Regions from separate parts of the Micromonospora trifolii genome, predicted to be linked through region 1. Evidence: riboswitches for the same ligand, from Rfam matches in the RefSeq annotation. Region 1 holds a riboswitch; the other holds the start of a gene.
What was found. A riboswitch is a leader RNA that binds a small molecule or an ion and turns the genes downstream of it on or off. The one in region 1 is predicted to bind ZMP and ZTP.
Positions count from the first base shown of each region.

Region 2: another riboswitch for ZMP and ZTP. It lies ahead of ACQRWP_RS10120 (glycine hydroxymethyltransferase); the one in region 1 lies ahead of ACQRWP_RS02430 (bifunctional 5,10-methylenetetrahydrofolate dehydrogenase/5,10-methenyltetrahydrofolate cyclohydrolase).

Region 1 covers NZ_CP191526.1:534,779-543,162, reverse strand. The annotation lists gene ACQRWP_RS02450 (CU044_5270 family protein) at 1-759, opposite strand, end outside; gene ACQRWP_RS02445 (RNA polymerase sigma factor) at 775-1,344, opposite strand; gene ACQRWP_RS02440 (hypothetical protein) at 1,341-1,583, opposite strand; gene ACQRWP_RS02435 (NIPSNAP family protein) at 1,544-1,783, shown strand; ZMP/ZTP riboswitch at 1,860-1,941, shown strand; gene ACQRWP_RS02430 (bifunctional 5,10-methylenetetrahydrofolate dehydrogenase/5,10-methenyltetrahydrofolate cyclohydrolase) at 1,955-2,854, shown strand; gene ACQRWP_RS02425 (vitamin B12-dependent ribonucleotide reductase) at 2,926-5,832, opposite strand; gene nrdR (transcriptional regulator NrdR) at 5,868-6,368, opposite strand; gene lexA (transcriptional repressor LexA) at 6,908-7,693, shown strand; gene ACQRWP_RS02410 (hypothetical protein) at 7,767-8,384, opposite strand, start outside.
Region 2 covers NZ_CP191526.1:2,175,603-2,183,986, forward strand. The annotation lists gene ACQRWP_RS10095 (cytochrome P450) at 1-170, shown strand, start outside; gene ACQRWP_RS10100 (alpha/beta hydrolase) at 178-1,173, shown strand; gene ACQRWP_RS10105 (alpha-hydroxy acid oxidase) at 1,166-2,269, shown strand; gene ACQRWP_RS10110 (PLP-dependent aminotransferase family protein) at 2,273-3,607, shown strand; gene ACQRWP_RS10115 (hypothetical protein) at 3,675-3,935, shown strand; gene ACQRWP_RS10120 (glycine hydroxymethyltransferase) at 4,046-5,482, opposite strand; ZMP/ZTP riboswitch at 5,502-5,591, opposite strand; gene ACQRWP_RS10125 (SDR family NAD(P)-dependent oxidoreductase) at 5,741-6,547, shown strand; gene ACQRWP_RS10130 (hemerythrin domain-containing protein) at 6,608-7,108, opposite strand; gene ACQRWP_RS10135 (NAD(P)H-hydrate dehydratase) at 7,188-8,057, opposite strand; gene ACQRWP_RS10140 (histidine phosphatase family protein) at 8,041-8,384, opposite strand, start outside.

The sequences.
Region 1 (8,384 bases):
CGATATGACGACCGCTCCGGGCTCCCGTGCCAGCACTTCGAACAGCGCCGCCAGCGCGCGGGGCGGCACGTAGCCGCCGCGGACCATCGACCGCGCGGTGGTGTACGCCATGCTCTCGTCCCCGTAGAGGGCCTCCTCATCGGCCCCTTCGGGGAGATGCAGGTCGACAGGGTTCTCCCGAAGGTATCGAAGCAGCTCGTCCGGATCGGAGGGCAGGTCGCCGTGGTACGCGGGCGGTTGGAACGCGTCGAGTTCCTTCGTGGGATCGGCGGCATCGCCCATCCGGAGCACCTTCAACTCGCCCCACCCGTTCGGGTCGCTCTCCGGTCGGTAGCGTCCCTGCGTGTACGCGACTCCACCGGCCGACTGCCACAGTTGGCTCCGTGTGGTCTGGTAAGGACCGCTGTCCGGCAGGTCCCGGATCGTCACCAGGTATTCCGTGAAGACGTACTGATCGGGTCGGGCGGTGAGCTCCGGCTGCTGCCGGGCCGCGTCGGCCGCCAGATGGAAGATCTCCGACGCGCTGGCCGTCGGCGGCGGCTGATCGCCCACGCTGATCGTCTGCGCCACCAGCGCACCGGCGGTCAGCGTCACTGCCAGCCCGAACGTTCCGGCGAGGCGCCAACCGCGGAGGAACCGGGTACGACGCCCGGCGGGACGGGCCGCCGACGCCATCTCGGCCCGGTGGGCGACGTGTGCGGTCAGATCCCTGAGGAGCTGCTCCTCGAAACCCTGCGGCGACCGTTCGGTCTCGTTCATCGTCATCTCCGTCTCTCAGGCGAGGGTGGTGACCGGGCGGGCGAGCACGGCGCGGACGACGCGGCGGGCACGATGCAGACGGACCCGAGCGGCGACCGGCGACATCCCGAGCACTGTCGCCGCCTCCGCGACGGTGAGGCCGTCCACGGCGACGAGTTCGACAAGCGTTCGGGTGCCCTCGGGCAGCTCGCTCAGAGCCCGATGGGTGCGGCGGGCCGCCGACTCGGCGTCGATCCGCTCCTCGATGCGGGCGATGTCATCGGGGCCCAGGTCCCGCCGTCCGGCCAGTCGACCGGTCACCCGCAGCCGTTGAGCCGCCCGACGCCGCTCGTCGCCGATGACGTTGCGGGCCACCCCGTACAGCCAGCCGATCTGGCTACCCCGCTCCGGCCGGTAACCGGCCGCCGACTCGATCACCGCCAGGAACACGTCGGCGGTCAGGTCGGCGGCGAGATGCGGGTCGTCGACCCGCCGTGCCACGAACCGGCCCACCGCCTCCAGGTGCCGCCGGTAGAAGACTTCGAAGGCCACCGGATCGACTCCGATGCCGGAAATGTCGTCATCGGCTCGGCTGGGCTCATTCACAGGCCGTCCTCCCTCGTGCCTTCACACCCCTTCTTCGTAAGGCGGAGCACGAGTGTTACCGAACCATTCGGACGGCGGGCGCGGGTCGAGGCAGCGCCGTCGCGATCACCGGGCCGTATGGTGACGCCGTGATCACCTGTGTCGTGCACTACACCATCGATCCGGCGCAGATCGAAGCGTTTGAAGACTTCGCCCGGGCGTGGATGCGTCTGGTGGCCAAGCACGGTGGTGTGCACCACGGCTACTTCCTGCCCGCCGAGGCGCCAGCGACAAGGCCGAGGCGCTGTTCAGCTTCGAGAGCCTGGCAGTCTATGAGCGTTACCGCGCACGGTTCGGCAAAGACCCGGAGTTTGTCGCGGCGGACAGCATCCGCGACAGCTCGGGTTGTGTCGTGCGGTACGAGCGAACGTTCATGCGCCCGCTCCTGCCGACTGATTGAGCCCGACCGGCTCCCACGGCGCTGACGGTGGCGCTGCTGGTCCAACTGGGCAACCGCCCTGGTGATACGGCATCATCGAACCACCGGCGACTGGCGGCACGGGGATGGTGGAACCATCGGGGAGCCTCTCGCGGGCGTCGACCGCCTGGGCGCCTGCGTCGAGGAACCGTCATGACCACGACCAGCGAATCCGCCGAGCACCACACCCCATCCGGCACGGCCCGGCTCCTGCCCGGTGCACCGGTCGCCGAAGCCGTCCTGGCCGAGACCGCCGCCGCGGCCGCCCGCCTGCGCAGCCGCGGGATCACACCGAGCCTCGCCACCATCCTCGTCGGAGACGACGACGCCAGCGCCGGTTACATCGCCATCAAGCAGCGTCAGGCCGCCGCGCTCGGGTTCGCATCCCCGCACGTGCATCTGCCCGCCACCGTCACCCAGGCTGAGCTACACCAGGCCATTGCCCGGTTCAACAGTGATCCGGCCGTGCACGGGCTGCTCGTGCAGTACCCCGTGCCGGGGCACCTGGACTACGACGCGGCGCTGCAGACCATCGACCCGGACAAGGACGTCGACGGCATGCATCCACTGAACATGGGGCGTCTCGCCGTCGGCCTGCCCGGCCCGCTGCCGTGCACCCCCGCCGGCATCGAAGCCCTCCTGGCGTACTACGAGATCCCCGTCGCCGGTCGTGAGGTCGTCATCCTCGGCCGCGGCGCCACCCTTGGCCGCCCCCTGGCCATGCTGCTCGCCCAGAAGCGCCCGACCGCCAACGCCGCCGTCACCGTCGTCCACACCGGGGTGCCCGACTGGGCCCGCTACACCCGCCGCGCCGACATCCTCGTCGCCGCCGCCGGCGTACCCCGGATCGTGCAGCCTGAGCACGTCAAGCCCGGCGCCGTCGTCATCGGCGCCGGCGTCCGCTACGAAGGGCGGCGCCTCCTACCGGACGTGGACGAAGCGTGCGCCGAGGTCGCCGGCGCCATCACGCCCCGGGTCGGCGGGGTCGGTCCGACCACCGTCGCGATGCTGTTCCGCAATGCCGTGCGCGCCGCCGAGCGAGCGAGCCAGTAACCAGCGGAGGGCGGAAACGCCGCGAGCGCGGCAGGTGGTCCCTGCCGCGCTCGCGGGTGGTGCGTGGTACGTCAGCTGCAGCCGCTGGTGGAGCCGCAGCCCTCGCAGACGTAGCAGCTACCGGCGGGGCGCATCTTCGTACCGCAGGTGAAGCAGAGCGGCGCGTCGGCGGCCTTGCCGATCACGGCCTCCAGCAGTTCGGTGCTGGAACCCACGCTCGGAGCCGGCTTGGCGGCGGCCACGTCGGCCATCTCCTGGGCCGGCTGGGCGACAGCCTCCGGCTTGGCCGGGGTCTCCACCGGCGCGGACGACGCCATCGCGGTGAGCTCGGCGCCGTTGACGCCGGCGGCCTCCGCGTCGGCCTCGGCCCGCAGCTGCGCGGCCCGCTCCGAGGCGGTGAAGATGCCCAGCTCGGCGCGGCGTTCGTAGGGCAGGAAGTCCAACGCCAGGCGACGGAAGATGTAGTCCATCACCGAGGCCGCCATCCGCACGTCCGGGTCGTCGGTCATGCCGGCCGGCTCGAAGCGCATGTTGGTGAACTTGCTGACGAACGTCTCCAGCGGCACGCCGTACTGAAGGCCGATGCTGATGGCCACCGAGAAGGCGTCCATCACGCCGGCCAGGGTCGAGCCCTGCTTGGACATCTTCAGGAAGACCTCACCGAGGCCGTCGTCCGGGTAGGACGACGCGGTCAGGTAGCCCTCGGCGCCACCGACGGAGAAGCTGACCGTCTCCGACGGGCGCTTCTTCGGCAGGCGCTTACGCACCGGCCGGTACTCGATGACCTTCTCGACCGCGGCCGGCGCGGCCGGTGCGGTCTCGACGGCGGCCGGCTCGGTGGCCTTGTTGGACTTGGCCACCGAGAGCGGCTGGCCGACCTTGCAGTTGTCGCGGTAGATCGCCAGCGCCTTGAGGCCGAGCTTCCAGCCCTCGAAGTAGATCTTCTCGACGTCCTCGACGGTGGCTGCCTCCGGCATGTTGACCGTCTTGGAGATGGCGCCGGAGACGAACGGCTGGATGGCCGCCATCATCCGCACGTGACCCATCGGGGCGATCGTCCGCTCCCCCATGGCGCAGTCGAAGACCGGGTAGTGCTCCGGCTTGAGGCCGGGGGCGTCCACCACGTGGCCGTGGTCGGCGATGTGCTCGACGATCGCCTCGACCTGCTCCTCGGGGTAGCCGAGGCTGCGCAGGGCGCGCGGCACCGTCTGGTTGACGATCTGCATCGAGCCGCCGCCGACCAGCTTCTTGAACTTGACCAGCGCCAGGTCCGGCTCCACGCCGGTCGTGTCGCAGTCCATCATGAAGCCGATCGTGCCGGTCGGGGCGAGGACGCTCGCCTGCGCGTTGCGCCAACCGTTCTTGTCGCCGATCTTGTTGCCCTGGGTCCACTGCTTGGTCGCCTCGCGGACGATCGCGGTGGCCACCGGGCTGGTCGGCTTGATCTCATCGTTGGCCGCGGCGTGCTTACGCATGACCCGCTTGTGCGGCTCGGCGTTGCGGGCGTAGCCGTCGTACGGGCCGACGACGCCGGCCAGCTCGGCCGAGCGGCGGTAGGCGGTGCCGGTCATCAGGGACGTGATCGACGCGGCGACCGAGCGGCCCTGGTCCGAGTCGTACGGCAGGCCGGTGGCCATCAGCAGGGCGCCCAGGTTGGCGTAGCCGATGCCGAGCTGCCGGTAGGCGCGGGACGTCTCACCGATCTTCTCGGTCGGGAAGTCCGCGAAGCAGATCGAGATGTCCATCGCGGTGATGACGAACTCGACGGACTTGACGAACTTCTCCACCTCGAAGCCACCGTCGGAGCGGAGGAACTTCATCAGGTTGAGCGAGGCCAGGTTGCACGAGGAGTTGTCCAGGTGCAGGTACTCCGAGCACGGGTTCGACGCGGTGATCCGCCCGGTCTCCGGGCAGGTGTGCCAGTCGTTGATCGTGTCGTCGTACTGCAGACCGGGGTCGGCGCACTCCCAGGCTGCCTGGGAGATGGAACGGAACAGGTTCTTGGCGTCGACGGTCTCGATCACCGAGCCGTCCAGCCGGCCTCGCAGGTCGAAGCCCTTGCCGTTCTCCACCGCCGACATGAACTCGTCGGAGACCCGAACCGAGTTGTTGGCGTTCTGGTACTGCACGCTGACGATGTCGGAGCCACCGAGGTCCATGTCGAACCCGGCGTCACGCAGCGCGCGGATCTTGTCCTCCTCGCGCGCCTTCGTGACCACGAACTCCTGGATGTCCGGGTGGTCGACGTCGATGATGACCATCTTGGCCGCCCGGCGGGTCGCGCCGCCGGACTTGATGGTGCCGGCGGAGGCGTCCGCGCCGCGCATGAAGCTGACCGGGCCGGAGGCGTTGCCGCCGGAGGAGAGCAGCTCACGGGACGAGCGGATCCGCGAGAGGTTGACCCCGGAGCCGGAGCCGCCCTTGAAGATCAGCCCCTCCTCCTTGTACCAGTCGAGGATCGAGTCCATCGAGTCGTCGACGGCCAGGATGAAGCAGGCGCTGACCTGCTGCGGCGACGGCGTGCCCACGTTGAACCAGACCGGCGAGTTGAAGCTGAACACCTGGTTCAGCAGCATCCAGGTCAGCTCGTGCGCGAACACCTCGGCGTCGGCCGGGCTGGCGAAGTAGCCGTACTCCTCACCCGCGGTGCGGTAGGTGGTGACCACCCGGTCGATCAGCTGCCTGAGCGACCACTCCCGCTCCGGGGTCCCCACCGCGCCCCGGAAATACTTCGTGGTCACGATGTTGGCCGCGTTGACGCTCCACGACTCCGGGAACTCCACCCCACGCTGCTCGAAGTTGATCGAGCCGTCCCGCCAGTTCGTCATCACGACGTCACGGCGCTCCCAGGAGACCTCGTCGTACGGGTGGACCCCCTCGGTCGTCCACACCCGCTCGATCTTCAGCCCCGCGCCTGCCTTGTTTCGTGAACGGCTAGTAGTCACGCCGTTGCCCCCCTCGTCTGCGCGGTCACCCACCGCGCGTCCCAATCTCTTTGAAAAACTGTGAAGACTCAGCTGGTACGGCCGGCGGTCTCGACCGCATCGGCCCGGCCCTGCTCCCGGGCTCGCGCAGCGGCCCGCAACGTCTCGATCTCGCGCTCGAAGTCGGCGAGCGAGTCGAACGAGCGGTAGACGCTGGCGAACCGCAGGTAGGCGATCTCGTCCAGGTCGCGCAGCGGACCCAGGATCGCCAGGCCCACGTCGTGGCTGGGGATCTCGGCGGCCCCCTTGGCCCGGACCGTCTCCTCCACCCGCTGCGCGAGCAGCGCGAGTGAGTCGTCGTCCACCGGCCGGCCCTGGCACGCCTTACGCACCCCGCCGATGATCTTCGTGCGACTGAACGGCTCGGTCACCCCGCTGCGCTTGACGACCGCGAGGACCGCCTCCTCGACGGTGGTGAACCGCTTGCCGCACTCCGGGCAGGACCGCCGCCGTCGGATGAGCTGGCCGTCGTCGGCCTCCCGCGAGTCGACCACCCGGGAGTCAGCGTGCCGGCAGTACGGACACCGCATCGCCCACCTCCAAATAATGATCAACTGCGAGCACACCGGACACTCCCGGGCACGACTGACCGCGACGGTGCCGTCCTCGGACGACGCCCGCCGTGATCGACGTTACGGGAGTGCGGTCGGTAGTCAGACCCAACCTGTAGGCAACTTACGCCCGTGTCACTACTACATCTAGGGGTCGACCGTATGTCGCCGGGGAAGCCGGGTCAAGTTGGCCGGCGTGTCCGGCGCGTCACGGACCATCCGGTCAAACACGCCCCGCACAACGCCCGAAGACCCAACGTCACGATCCCGCCCGGGTTACCGGCCAGCCGGCCGGATCCGGCCGGAAAATGGTCCACGATCGAACACCAGTGCTACCTGACGTACCATTTATCAGAACATCCGTACGACCGGAGCGCTTTTTCACCCCGACACGCCGGTGAGAGGTCGTACAGATGTTTGAAAATGACTGATCTCACCTATACGGTCATGAACAACGTGGCACCACCGCACGCACCACGAGCCGACGAGGCACCCAGCGCCGACCAGGGAGGACGGACGTGACCGAGGACCGGGCCAGCCGGCCGAAGAGCCCGCAGCAGATCACCGAGGCGGGCCCCCCGGCCACCCGACGCCGCAGCGCCGCGCGCAGCCGGACGGGTCAGCCCGCCGTGCGCCCGGTCACCCCGGTGGTCAGCGCCTTCCCCGACCCGGCGACGGTCGACCTGACCGCCCGCCAGCGGCGCATCCTGGAATTCATCCGCAACTGGGTGGAACGACACGGCTACCCGCCGAGCGTCCGCGAGATCGGCGAGGCGGTCGGCCTCGTGTCGCCGTCCAGCGTCGCCTACCAGCTCAAGGAGCTGGAGAAGAAGGGCTTCCTGCGCCGCGACCCGAACCGGCCGCGCGCGGTGGACGTCCGCGCCCCCAGCGAGGCGATCGACGACGAGTTGTCGAGGGCACAGCGGCCGACGCCGGCGTACGTGCCGATGCTCGGTCGGATCGCCGCCGGTGGGCCGATCCTCGCCGAGCAGGCCGTAGAGGACATCTTCCCTCTCCCCCGCGAGCTGGTGGGTGAGGGCGAGGTCTTCATGCTCCAGGTCAAGGGCGACTCGATGCTCGACGCGGCGATCTGCGACGGCGACTGGGTGGTCGTCCGGCAGCAGCCCACCGCCGACTCCGGCGAGATCGTGGCCGCCATGCTCGACGGCGAGGCGACAGTGAAGACCTACCGGCGGCGCGACGGGCACGTCTGGCTGATGCCGCAGAACCCGGCCTTCGACCCGATCCCCGGCGACGACGCCACCATCATGGGCCGGGTCGTGGCGGTGCTCCGCCGGATCTGACCGATCGGCGGGTGGGTGCCGACGGCACTCACCCGCACCGCTCGTTCAGGCCGGATGAGCGCCTCAGCGCCGATCAGTAACGGTCGCCCCGGTGACCGCGACCGCCCCCGGGATACTGCCCGTACGGGTCGACGGGCGGCGCGTCGTCGTCACGTCGGCGGCCGGGCCGCTGACCCCGGTGGTCGGGCTCCTGCCCACCGCGCCGTGGCGGCTCCGCGCGACCGGGCTGACCGCCGTCGCCGCCGTACACGCCACCGCCAGGACGACCACCGCCGCCGCCCTGGGGGCGACCGCCGCCGCCACCCTGCGGACGACCACCGCCACCAGCCGGGGGACGACCGCCGCCAGCCGGAGGACGACCACCGCCACTGGCCGGAGGACGACCACCGCCACTGGCCGGGGGACGTCCGCCGCCGCCGTACACGCCAGCACCGCCGCCGTCCGGTCGCGGCGCACCGTAGCCACCGTCAGCCGGGGCCGGCCGGCCGGCGCCGCCGTACACGGCACCACCCGCTGGGGCCGGGCCGCCACGACCCGCACCACCTGCTGGGGCCGGGCCGCCACGGCCCGCACCACCGCCGTACACCGCGCCGCCGACCGGCGCGCCACCCCCGTAGACACCACCCCTGCGGTCATCGTCGGCCGGGAAGCCGTCGACGGCACGGCCCGCGCGCGGGCCGAACGGCTCATC
Region 2 (8,384 bases), 1.6 Mb from region 1:
TGGGCCTGCACTTCTGCCTCGGCGCGGCGGTGTCGCGGTTGGAGGGCCGCCTCGCGCTGCCCCGGCTGTTCGCCCGGTTCCCCGCGCTGACGGTCACTGAGACGCCGACGTACAGCGGCAGCCTGTTCCTGCGCGGCATCGACAGGCTGCTGGTCAGCACCGGTGGATAGGAGCGACATGGCAGTGCACCCGGAGGTGGCGGCCTACCGCGCGGCCCGTGCCGCGGCCGGCACCCCGCCGCTGTACGCACAGACCCTCTCCGAGGCGCGAGCCGCGGACCTGGCCGCGATCCGCGCCGGCAGCGGCGCGGTCGAGCCGGTGACCGAGGTCCGCGACGAGCGGATCCCCGGCCCCGCCGGGGAGCTGCCGCTGCGGGTGTACCGGCCGACCGGTGCGGGTCCGCTGCCCACCCTGCTGTACTTCTTCGGCGGCGGCTGGACGCTCGGCAGCATCGAGACCGCCGACGGCATCTGCCGGCGCCTGGCCAACGCGGTGCCCTGTCAGGTGATCACCGTCGGCTACCGCCTCGCCCCGGAGCACCGCTTCCCGGCGGCGGTGCACGACTGCCACGCCGCCACCTCGTGGATCGCCCGGCATGCCGACGAGCTGGGCGTCGACCCGACCCGGCTGGCGGTGGGAGGCGACAGCGCCGGCGGGAACCTGGCCGCCGCGGTCACCCTGCTCAGCCGTACGGACGGGCCGCCGCTCGCCGCGCAGCTGCTGGTCTACCCGAACACCGACCAGAGCGGAGAACCGGCCGGGGACGACGACCCGGCGCTGTTCAACCGCCGATCGGTCGGCTGGTACCGGACGCACTACCTGGCCGACCCGTCGCACGCCAAGGATCCGCTGGCCTCGCCGCTGCTCGCCGACGACCTGTCCGGGTTGCCGCCCGCGCTGGTGATCACCGCCGAACTGGATCCCCTGTGCGCCGAGGGGCAGCGGTACGCCGAGCGGCTGCGCGACGCCGGTGTGTCCACCCGGTTGGAGCACTACCCGGGCATGATCCACGGGTTCTTCGCCATGCCGGGCACCTTCACCGACGGACGGCGCGCGCAGGGGAACGCGGCGGCCTTCCTCCGCGAGCGCTTCGGGCTGCCGGCCGGGTCGGGCGAGGCCGATGAGCTGGCCGAGCCGGCGGCCGCGACGGGCCCGGCGTCCGGCGATGGGTGAGCGGGTGTTGGCCGACCTGCCGGCCGTGTCGCTCGCCGACTACGCCGAGCGGGCGCGGGCCGTGCTGCCGCCGGACGTGTGGGACTACCTGGCCGGCGGCAGCGCCTCGGAGGTGACCCTCGCCGCGAACCGTCGCGCGCTGGACCGGGTCGCGGTGCTGCCCCGGGTGCTGCGCGGGGTGGACACCGTCGACCTCGGCACCCACCTGCTCGGCCGTCGGTACGCCATGCCGGTCGGGGTGGCGCCGATGGCGTACCAGCGACTGGTGCACCCGGACGGGGAGCTGGGTCTGGCGGCGGCGGCCGGCGCGGCCGGGATCCCGTACCTGGCCAGCACGCTGGGCAGCATCCCCATCGAACAGGTCACCGGGGCGGGCGCGGACGTCTGGTTCCAGCTCTACTGGCTGCGCGACCGGGCGCTCGTCCGCGACCTGCTTGACCGGGTCGTCGCGGCCGGGTGCCGGGCGCTGGTGGTCACCGTGGACGTCCCGGTGCTCGGCCGACGTCCCCGAGACCTTCGCAACGCGTTCCGGCTGCCGGCCGACGTGGTCGCCGCGAACCTCCCCGACGGTCGCGACGCGCTGGCGCACTCCGGTGCCCCGGGGGTGTCCGGGATCGCCGCGCACACCGCCGCGTCGTTCGCGCCGGCGCTGCGCTGGGCGGACCTGGCGTGGCTGCGCGAGCAGGTCGACCTGCCGCTGGTGGTCAAGGGGCTGCTGGACCCGCGCGACGCGATCGAGGCGGTACGGGTCGGCGCGGACGCGGTGGTCGTCTCCAACCACGGGGGGCGGCAACTGGACGGATCACCGGCGAGCGTCACCATGCTGCCGGAGGTCGTCGACGCGGTCGGGAACGACTGCCAGGTGCTGCTGGACAGCGGCATCCGGTGCGGCACCGACGTGTTGCGGGCGCTGGCGTTGGGTGCGGCCGGGGTGCTGGTCGGCCGGCCGCTGCTCTGGGCGCTGGCCGCCGGTGGCGAACCGGCCGCCCGGGACGCGTTGGGGCTGCTCGTCGCCGAGCTGACCGACGCGCTCACCCTGGCCGGCTGCGCCGACGTGGTGGCGGCCGGCGAGTTGCGCACCCTCGGGGTGGGGTGAGGGGTGAGCGCCGCCGAACCTGTGGACCTGACCGTCGCCGACCTGCATCCCGCGCTGGGCGATCCGGCGCTGACCTCGATGAACTTCCTCAACGAGGTGTCCGAGCGCTACCCGGCGGCGGTGTCCCTGGCGGCCGGCCGGCCGTACGAGGAGTTCTTCGACCTCGCGGCGGTGCACCGGCACCTGGACACCTTCCACCGGCACCTCGTCGACGACCTGGGGCACCGACCGGAGCAGGCCCGCCGGCTGCTGCTCCAGTACGGCCGGACCAAGGGCATCGTGCACCACCTGATCGCCCGCAACCTCGCGGTCGACGAGGGGATCACCGTCGACCCGGAGGACGTCGTGGTGACCGTCGGCTGCCAGGAGGCGATGTTCCTGGTGCTGCGGGCGTTGCGGGCCGGGCCGACTGATGTGCTGCTCGCGGTCGCCCCGACCTACGTCGGGCTGACCGGGGCAGCCCGGCTGGTGGACCTGCCGGTGTGGCCGGTCGCCGGTGGGCCGACCGGGATCGACCTCGCCGACCTGGCCGCCCAGGTACACCGGGCCCGGGCGGCGGGGCTGCGGCCGCGCGCCTGCTACCTGATGCCGGACTTCGCCAACCCCTCCGGGGTCAGCATCGACACCGCCCACCGGCAACGGCTGCTGGACCTGGCCGCGCAGGAGGATCTGCTGCTGCTGGAGGACAACCCGTATGGCCTGTTCCACAGCGACGACGGGCCACGCCCACCCACCCTCAAGGCGTTGGACACCGGGCGGCGGGTCGTCTACCTCGGCTCGTTCGCCAAGACCGTGCTCCCCGGCGCACGGGTCGGGTACGTCGTCGCCGACCAGCGGGTGGCCGGCCCGGACGGGCCGGTCGGCCCGCTCGCCGACCAGCTCGCCATGATCAAGAGCATGGTCACTGTGAACACGTCGCCGATCGCGCAGGCGGTGATCGGCGGCCGGCTGCTGGAGCACGGATGCAGCCTGGTGGCCGCTAACACCCGGGAGCGGTCCGCGTACACCCGGAATCTGCGCCACCTGGTGGCCGGCCTGACCCGGCGCTTCCCCGATCAGCCCGAGCAGCTGGATCGGCCGGCGGTGCGGTGGACGGTGCCGGCCGGCGGGTTCTTCGTGGTGGTGACCGTGCCGTTCCCGGTCGACGACGCGCTGCTGGATCGCTCGGCTCGCGACTACGGGGTGCTGTGGACGCCGATGGCGCACTTCTACGACGACACCGCACCGGTGCGCGCGTTGCGGTTGTCGGTCAGCGCGGTCACACCGGAGCAGATCGACGTCGGGCTGGATCGCCTCGCGGCGCTGATCACCGACGAGCTGACTCGCTGGGCGGGTTGACACACCGCGTTCATCGGATGGCAATGCGCGACGACCCGCGTGCCGCCGTCCTGGTTGGACGGTCATAATAAGCCGCATGGTTGCCTGGGAGTACGCCCTGCTCGTCCGTCGCTATCAGGGACAGGGCCGCAATTTTCACGTCTCGTTCGTCTGGTACGCGCCGGACGGGTCACGCAAGGACATCACCGCCTTCGGCGACACCGCCATCGCGCACCTCAATCGCGCCGGCCGGGAGGGGTGGGAGTTGGTCTCCGCCGCCGAGGACGTCAACAACGTCCAGGGCAGCACCGAAGTCCACCGCTACCACCTGAAGCGCCCGATGGCCTGACGGTCGCACCCCTGCGTCGATCATGGAGTTGTGGTGGTGGACGAAAGTCGTGCACCAGCCCATATCAGGCACCACAACTCCATGATCGACGGGAGCGGTCGGGCGGAGGCTCAGCTCAGGTCGACGCCGGGGTAGAGGGGGTACGTGGCCAGCAGGTCGGTGGCCTGGCGGGCGACCTTGTCGGCCAGTCCGGCGTCCAGCGTGTACTTCGCCTTCGACGGGGTGCCGTCGGCGTTCGCGCCCGCGGTGGTCTGGGTCAGCACGGTGTGGATCAGCTCGGCGGTCTGGTCCATCTCGGCGGTGCCCAGGCCCCGGGTGGTCAGCGCCGGGGTGCCGATCCGGATGCCGGAGGTGTACCAGGCGCCGTTCGGGTCCTGCGGGACCGAGTTGCGGTTGGTGACGATGCCCGAGTCGAGGAGGGCCTGCTCGGCCTGGCGGCCGGTGAGCCCGTAGCCGGACACGTCGATCAGCACCAGATGGTTGTCGGTGCCGCCGGTGACCAGCGTCGCGCCCCGGCGCAGCAGCCCCTCGGCGAGCGCCTGGGCGTTGTCGACGATCCGCTGGGCGTAGTCGGCGAAGTCGGGCCGGCGGGCCTCGGCGAGCGCGACCGCCTTGGCGGCCATCACGTGCGGCAGCGGACCGCCGAGCACCATCGGGCAGCCCCGGTCCACCTGGTCGGCCAGCTCCGGCTGGCAGAGCACCATGCCGCCGCGCGGGCCGCGCAACGACTTGTGCGTGGTGGTCGTGACGATGTGCGCGTGCGGCACCGGGTCGAAGTCGCCGGTGAACACCTTGCCGGCCACCAGGCCCGCGAAGTGCGCCATGTCGACCATGAAGGTGGCGCCGACCGAGTCGGCGATCTCGCGCAGGATCCGGAAGTTCACCTTCCGGGGGTACGCCGAGTAGCCGCCCACCAGGATCAGCGGCTTGAACTCGCGGGCGGCCTCGGCCACCCGGTCGTAGTCGATCAGGCCGGTCGTCGGGTCGGTGCCGTAGCTGCGCTGGTCGAACATCTTGCCGGAGATGTTCGGCCGGAAACCGTGGGTGAGGTGGCCGCCGGCGTCCAGCGACATGCCGAGCATCCGCTGGTTGCCCAGCTCGCGGCGCAGCGCGAACCAGTCGGCCTCGGTGAGGTCGTTGACCTGGCGGACCTGGGCCTTCTTGAGGGCGGGGGACTCCACCCGGTCGGCCAGCACGGCCCAGAAGGCGACCAGGTTGGCGTCGATGCCCGAGTGCGGCTGCACGTACGCGTGCGCGGCGCGGAACAGCTCCCGGGCGTGCTCGGCGGCGAGCGCCTCGACGGTGTCGACGTTCTGGCAGCCGGCGTAGAAGCGGCGGCCGACGGTGCCCTCGGCGTACTTGTCGCTGAACCAGTTGCCCATGGCCAGCAGGGTCGCCGGGGAGGCGTAGTTCTCGCTGGCGATCAGCTTGAGCGACTCCCGCTGGTCGGTCAGCTCGGCGCCGATGGCGTCGGCGACCCGCGGCTCGACAGCCCGGATCACCTCAAGGGCACTCCGGAATGCGGTGGATTCGGCGTTGCGGGACATGCGACCTCCAACAGACGTGCGGGAAGGCCCAGGCGCTCGGCAAACGTCCACGTGACGAGGCCGCTCCCCGATGGTTCTCCATCCCCACGCGCCAGTAACGGCCCGGGAGGATCCTACCGGGCCGGAACCGGCCGTTCGGGCCGCCCTCCGGGAGGCGACCCCGCCGACGTGATTGGGCGATGCGTCGCGGGGCACACGGTAGGTGACCACCGCACCGTCACGGGTGCGGCCAGGGTTCGCACAGAAGGAGTCGAGAACATGACCACACCCACCTCCAACCGGCCGCTCGCCCTGGTGACCGGGGCCTCCAGCGGAATCGGGTACGAACTGGCGGCGCAGTTCGTCGAGCACGGCTTCGACCTGGTCATCGCGGCCGAGGACGACGGCATCGAGTCGGCCGCGCAGAAGCTGCGCCGCGACGGCGGCCCGCAGATCTGGTCGGTCCGCGTCGACCTGGCCCGAGAGCAGGGCGTGACGGAGCTGGTGGCCGCCGTCACCGCGACCGGACGGCCGCTGGACGCGCTGGCGCTCAACGCCGGTCGCGGAGCAGGTGGCGCCTTCGTCGGGGGCACCGACCTCGCTGACGAGTTGGAGATCGTCGACCTCAACGTGCGTTCGACGGTGCACCTGGCGAAGCGGCTGCTGCCCGGGATGGTCGAGCGGGGCGCGGGCCGGGTCCTCTTCACCTCGTCGATCGCCTCCACCATGCCGGGGCCGTTCCAGGCGGTCTACAACGCGTCGAAGTCGTTCGTGCAGTCCTTCGCCGAGGCGCTGCGCAACGAGCTGAAGGACACCGGTGTCACGGTGACCTCGCTGATGCCAGGGCCAACCGACACGGAGTTCTTCGACCGGGCCGATATGGAGGACACCCGGGTGGGCTCGGGCAAGAAGGACGACCCGGCGAAGGTCGCCGAGCAGGGCTTCGAGGCGATGATGAGGGGTGATCAGACGATCACCGCCGGCTCGCTGATGAACAAGGTGCAGACCGCCGCCGGCAAGATCATTCCGGACAAGCTCAAGTCCGAGCAGCACCGCCGGATGGCCGAGCCGGGATCTGGCAGCTGACCCGTGGTGCACGACGAAGGGCCCGGCATCGTGCCGGGCCCTTCGGTGTGAGCGGGTGCCTCAGGCTGTCACCGCATCGAGCGCCTTCTTGATCGCCTTCGGTTCAGTGGGGGTACGCGGCGCGTCCGCGCGCAACGCGATCATCTTCTCGCCGATCTCCTGGAGCTGCTTGCGGCCCAGCGCCTCGCGCACCTTGGGGAACCACTCCTCCTCTTCCTCCTCGACGTGGTGCGTCACGTTCTCGATCAGCACTGTCGTCTTGGCGTTGAAGCGCTCGTCGTCGGCACTCATGCTGGCCAGCTCGGCGCAGAGCACATCGGCGACGTGGTGTTCCTCGTACGACTCGAGGATGTCGTCCTCCAGGTCGGGCAGCAGCCGGCGGACCTCCGGATACATCACCTCGTTCTCCAGATAGGTGTGCATGGTCAGTGCCTCCAGGATCTGGTCCACCAGCTTCTGCCGCTGGCTCGCCGGCCCCTCCTCGGCGTCCTGGAAGGCCTTGAACAGTCGGCGCATTTCCTTGTGGTCCTCTTTGAGCAGGACGATGGCATCGGTCGACACCGGTATGACCTCCCTGAAAAGTCTCGGCTGGTGGGGTTCCGGTACCCAGACGCCGAGTGCGGAAACAGGTGAAACCGCCTCACACCATGGCCAGGGTGCGGGGGATCTCGTCGAGCAACTCCCGAGCCAGAAAGCCGATCCGGCCGTAGCGGGGGATCAGCCGCTGGCCGCTCACCGAGTGCGCGAACGAGCCCCAGCAGGCCGCCTGCGCCGGGTCGGCACCCCGGGACAGCAGCCCCGCCAACAACCCGGCGAGCACGTCCCCGCTGCCGGAGGTGCCCAACCCGGCGTCGCCGCTCTCCTCCCGCCAACCCCGCCCGTCCGGGGCGGCCACGTGTCCGTACAGCGACACGACCGCCTCGTACCGGGCGGCCAACTCGGCCGCCTCGACGTCGAGGTCGTCGCCCGGCTCCCGCCCGAGCAGGTGCCCGGCCTCGGTGACGTTGGGGGTGAGCACCACGGGGCGACCCGAGCCGACCAGCAGGTCCGGTGCGTGGCTGAGCGCACCGAGGGCGTACGCGTCGAGCACCAGCGACGTGTCCGGACGGGCCGCCTCCAGGACCAGGCTCAGCAGGCGGTTGGTCTCGTCGATCGCCTTCAGGCCGGGGCCGATGGCCACCACGTCGGCCTGCGTGACCAGGTCGCCGAGCTGGCCGTCCCGGTCGGCGGCCACCGCGCCGTCGGCGGTCTCCGGCAGACCGACCACCAGCGCCTCGGGCACCTGGATGCTCAGCGCGGCGGCGGTGGACTCGGCGGCGGCGAGCTGGAGCACCCCGGCACCGGCGCGCAACGCGGCCACCCCGGCGAGCAGCACCGCGCCCGGCGTGAAGCGGGAACCGCCGACCACCAGCACGGTGCCCCGGCTCTCCTTTCCACCGACCGGCACCGGCAGCGCCCAGTCCCGCAGCAACGCCGGGGTGATCACCTTCACCTCAGACCGGCTCGGCATGGATCTCGTCCTCCCTGGTCGGCTGGGCGCCCTGCTGACGCAGGTGCGCGACATCGTTGAAGGCGGTGAGGGCCAGGCGGTCGTCGCCGTCCGCCGACCACTCGGTGATCGAACAGTTGGCGATCACGTCCTGCCGGGTGAGCGCCATCAGCTCGTCCTCGGTCAACCCCTCCAGCAGATAGCGAAGCAGGAAGACCAGCGCGTCGTGGCCGAAGAGCAGCACCCGGCAACCCTCGTGGTCCCGGCGTAGGTCGCCCAGCAGCGTCCGCAGCCGCAACGCCACGTCCGTCCAGGACTCCCCGCCCGGCGGCCGGTAGTAGAACTTGC